Regions from separate parts of the Mesorhizobium sp. B283B1A genome, predicted to be linked through region 1. Evidence: riboswitches for the same ligand, from Rfam matches in the RefSeq annotation. Region 1 holds a riboswitch; the other holds the start of a gene.
The links. A riboswitch is a leader RNA that binds a small molecule or an ion and turns the genes downstream of it on or off. The one in region 1 is predicted to bind S-adenosylmethionine.
Positions count from the first base shown of each region.

Region 2: another riboswitch for S-adenosylmethionine. It lies ahead of LB577_RS03435 (O-succinylhomoserine sulfhydrylase); the one in region 1 lies ahead of metX (homoserine O-acetyltransferase MetX).

Region 1 covers NZ_JAIUIQ010000009.1:77,705-80,153, forward strand. Annotated here, with positions in the region: gene metW (methionine biosynthesis protein MetW) at 1-148, opposite strand, end outside; gene metX (homoserine O-acetyltransferase MetX) at 264-1,433, opposite strand; SAM riboswitch at 1,554-1,631, opposite strand; gene hisC (histidinol-phosphate transaminase) at 1,806-2,449, shown strand, end outside.
Region 2 covers NZ_JAIUIQ010000003.1:175,037-177,485, reverse strand. Annotated here, with positions in the region: gene LB577_RS03435 (O-succinylhomoserine sulfhydrylase) at 1-1,047, opposite strand, end outside; SAM riboswitch at 1,103-1,180, opposite strand; gene LB577_RS03430 (2'-deoxycytidine 5'-triphosphate deaminase) at 1,269-2,363, shown strand.

The DNA.
Region 1 (2,449 bases):
CAAGACCGCGGCCGTCGACCTGCTTGGTGTCTTGCAGCAATTCGAGCAGCGAGCCGTCGCCCGAACCGACGTCGAGCACCCGCGATTGCGGCGGGATCAGGTTGGCGACGACCTCGAGGTCGACGCGCTGGTTGCCGTTGACGCTCATGATGTCGCCCCTTGCCTGGCGCATGATCCCGATCCGAAAAGTCTGCAACTTTTCGGGGTCATGCGCTGACGCCTGGCGCATGATCCTGATCCGAAAAGCCTGCAACTGTTCGGGGTCATGCGCTGAGCCCTCTCGCCCTTGCCGCCGAGCCGATGAAGCCGTTGATGGCGGCGAACAGTTCCGGTTCGTCGAGCAGGAAGGCGTCGTGGCCGCGATCGGTCTCGATCTCGACGAAGGATACCGAAGCGCCGGCGGCGTTGAGCGCATGCACGATCGAGCGGCTCTCCTCGGTCGGAAACAGCCAGTCGCTGGTGAAGGACACCAGGCAGAACCGGGTCTTGGTGCCGGCAAAGGCGTCCGCCAACCGGCCGCCATGGTCGGCGGCGAGGTCGAAATAGTCCATCGACCGCGTCATGTAGAGGTAGGAATTGGCATCGAAGCGGTCGACGAAGGTCATGCCCTGGTGGCGCAGATAGCTCTCGATCTGGAAGTCGGCGTCGAAGCCGAAGGTCAGCGCTTCGCGATCCTGCAGGTTGCGGCCGAATTTCCGGTGCAGGGCGGCTTCCGACAGATAAGTGATGTGGGCGGCCATGCGCGCCACCGCCAGGCCCTTTTCCGGGCGCTTGCCGTGCTCGAAATATTTGCCGCCATGCCAGTCCGGGTCGGCCATGACGGCTTGCCGGCCGACCTCGTGGAAGGCGATGTTCTGCGAGGAATGGCGCGCGCCAGTGGCGATCGGCAGCGCCGAGAAGACGCGCTCGGGATAGCTCGATGCCCATTCCAGCACCTGCATGCCGCCCATCGAGCCGCCGAGCACGCAGAACAGCTTCTCGATGCCGAAATGGTCGATCAGCATCTGCTGCGCGCGCACCATGTCGCGGATGGTGATGATCGGCAGGTCGAGCCCGTAGGGCTTGCCGGTGGCTGGGTTGGTCGATGCCGGGCCGGTCGAACCCAGGCAGCCGCCGATGACGTTGGAGCAGATGACGAAGAAACGGTTCGTGTCGATGATCCGGCCCGGGCCGATCAGAACCTCCCACCATCCAGGCTTGCCGGTCACCGGATTGGTGCTGGCGACATGCTGGTCGCCGGTCAGCGCATGGCAGACGAGGATGGCGTTGGAGCGAGCATCATTCAGCGTGCCATAGGTCTGGTAAGCGATCTGGAACGGCGACAGCAGCGTGCCGGCGTCGAGCTTGAGCGGCTTGTCGGACCCGAAACGCAACACCGGGCTCGACGGCGTGTCGAACTCGTTGTTAGTCTTTCCTGCGCGCAGAGCGGCCATCAATTCTCTCTTGTTGCACCGTGCTTTTCTCGGAAATCGCTGCCGATCTCCGCGTCGCCGATGCGTTCGTCCGGCCGGCAGCGGACAACAAAAAACCGGCATTGCCTTCGCAAAGCCGGTTACGTCACGCAAACGGCCCTTTAGCGAATTGTTTAACGTGGCTGCAAGCCGACCGGCCAAATCACCACGGAACTGTCGCTGTCCTTCTAGAACTCGCCTGGCTCGCCGTCAATGCCGGTCCACTGGGCCGGTCACTGGGCCGGGTGCTGGGCCGGCCGCTGGTCGCGCCGCCACCTCTCGACATTGCGGGCCATGGCTTGTATTTCCGCAGCGGCCTCCGGGTGGAGGCGGTTTCGACGGATTTTGCAAAAAATGAACCATACACCGGATCGGGCACGTCCAACGCCGCGCGCGGGCATCATGGACATAGATGCCTACGTGCCCGGCAAGAGCACGGCGCCGGCCGGGGTCGCCAAGGTCTACAAGCTGTCGTCGAACGAGAACCCGCTCGGTCCGTCGCCGAAGGCGATCGAGGCCGCGCGGGAGGTTGCGGGAAAGCTCGACGTCTACCCCGATGGCACGGCGAGGCGGCTGCGCGAGGCGATCGCCGAGGTGCATGGCCTCAACCCGCAGAACATCATCTGCTCCAACGGCTCCGACGAGATCCTTGGCCTGCTGGCGCAGACCTACCTCGCGCCGGGCGACGAGGCCGTGTTCACCGAACACGCCTTCATGGTCTACAAGATCTACATCCAGTCGGCAGGTGGCGCGCCGATCGCGGTCAAGGAGACCGACGAGCGCGCCGACATCGATGCGATACTGGCCGCAATTACGCCGCGCACGAAGATCGTGTTCCTCGCCAATCCGAACAATCCGACCGGCACCTATGTGCCGTTCCAGGAGGTGCGCCGGCTGCATGCCGGCCTGCCCCGCAACGTGCTTCTGGTGCTCGACGCGGCCTATGCCGAATATGTCCGGCGCAACGACTACGAGGCGGGCATCGAGCTGGTCGGCAG
Region 2 (2,449 bases), on a different contig from region 1:
CGGATGGGTGATCAGGCTCTTGGCATCGCCGAGATTGTTCGAGATCAGAACGATGTCCAGCGCATTCTGCAAGGCGAAGGCCGCCTGCTTGCCGCCCTTGACGTCGAGGCAGATCAGCGTCGAGCCGCCCGACATCTGCTTCTTGACGATATCAGCCTGCGGGTGGTCGGCACGGCCGGGATAGATGACGCGGGCGATCTGCGGCTGCTCGGCCAGGAAATCGGCGATCCTGCCGGCGCTTTCCGTCTGCTGGCGCACGCGCAACGGCAGCGTCTCCAGTCCCTTCAGCAGCGTCCAGGCATTGAACGGCGACAGGCTGGGCCCCGTGTGGCGGAAATAGTCGTGCAGGTTCTCGTCGATCCACTTCTTATCCGAAAGGATGACGCCGCCCAGGCAACGCCCCTGGCCGTCGATGTGCTTGGTGGCCGAATAGACGACGATGTGGGCGCCGAGCTGCAGCGGCTTCTGCTGCAGCGGCGTGGCGAAGACATTGTCGACGACGAGCCGCGCACCGATTGAATTGGCAAGTGCCGCGACGGCCGATATGTCGACCACTTCCAGCGTCGGGTTGGTCGGGCTTTCCAGGAAGAACAGCTTGGTGTTGGGCTTGACCGCTCTTTCCCAGTTGGCGATGTCGGTGCCGTCGACCAGCGTCGCTTCGATGCCATATCGCGGCGCCAGCGTCTCGACCACCCAGCGGCAGGAGCCGAACAGCGCGCGCGCCGCCACGATATGGTCGCCGGCCTTGACGCTGCACAAGAGCGCCGCCGTCACCGCCGCCATGCCCGACGCCGTGGCGCGCGCATCCTCGGCACCCTCCAGCGCGCACATGCGCTTTTCGAACATGTCGACCGTGGGATTGGCGTAGCGCGAATAGATGAAGCCTGGTTCCTCGCCCTTGAAACGGGCCTCCGCCGCCTGCGCCGTCTCGTAGACATAGCCCTGGGTAAGGTACATTGCTTCCGACGTCTCGCCGAATTGGGAACGCAGGGTTCCGCCATGGACGAGGGCTGTCTGTGGCTTCCAGTCGCGCTTCTTGTTGCTCATTGCTTTGTTCCAGACACAAAAAAACCGGCCGCGAAAGTCGCAACCGGTCCATACGGCCTTGCGGCCAACGGTCCTTTAGCGACTTGTTTAACGTGGCTGCAAGCCGACCGGCCAAATCACCACGGGATAACGACCCTTTAGACCCGTCCCACGCTTGCGTCAATTGCCGGCTTCATTAAGAGGTTTGTGCGACAAGAAAATCGTCGGCCAGGAGCGCAGCCTTGCGGCAGACAGGCATTCTTCCCGATCAGGACATATCGGCGCTGTTCCAGTCCGGCGCGCTGAAGTCGGCGCGCGCGCTCGATGCCGACCAGATCCAGCCGGCCAGCCTCGATCTGAGGCTCGGCGACACGGCCTGGCGGGTGCGGGCTTCCTTCCTGCCGGGCCCCAACCACACGGTTTCGGAAAAGCTCGATCGCCTGAAGCTGCACGAGATCAATCTTGCCGAAGGCGCTGTGCTGGAAACCGGCTGCGTCTACATCGTGCCGCTGCTCGAAAGCCTGGCGCTGCCGGCGGAGATTTCGGCCTCGGCCAACCCGAAGAGCTCGACCGGCCGGCTCGACATCTTCACCCGTGTGATGACCGACCGTGGCCACGAGTTCGACAAGATCGCCGCCGGCTACAACGGTCCGCTCTATCTGGAAGTCAGCCCGCGCACCTTCCCGATCGTCGCGCGCACCGGTTCGCGCCTGTCGCAGATACGCTTCCGCACCGGCAACGCACTGCTCTCGGAAGCCGAATTGCATGAACTGCACCGTGCCGAGATGCTGGTCGCCACCGAACCGCCGAATATTTCCGGCGGTGGCATCGCACTGTCGATCGACCTCAATGGCGACAGTGATGGGCTGGTCGGCTATCGAGGCAAGCATCACACCGGTCTCGTCGACGTCGACAAGCGCGCCGCGCAGGATGTCGTAGATTTCTGGGAGCCGATCCACAAGAGCGGCGCCGGCGAACTGGTGCTCGATCCCGACGAGTTCTACATCCTCGTCAGCCAGGAGGCGGTGCATGTGCCGCCGCTCTATGCAGCCGAGATGACGCCCTTTGATCCGCTCGTCGGTGAATTCCGTGTTCACTATGCTGGCTTCTTCGATCCGGGCTTCGGCCATTCGGCGTCCGGCGGCACCGGCAGCCGGGCGGTGCTCGAAGTGCGCAGCCACGAAGTGCCGTTCATCCTCGACCATGGCCAGATCGTCGGCCGGCTGGTCTACGAGCACATGCTGAAGCGGCCGCAGGCGCTTTACGGCACCGACCTAGGCTCCAACTACCAGGCGCAGGGCCTGAAGCTGTCCAAGCATTTCCGCGCCGCGCGCTGAGCTCCGATTACCACCAGGTAAAATACTTGCCTGCGCTGACACATCATGCTTGGCTGGCTTGTCGGTCGCCGGGATGCGGCGCTCAA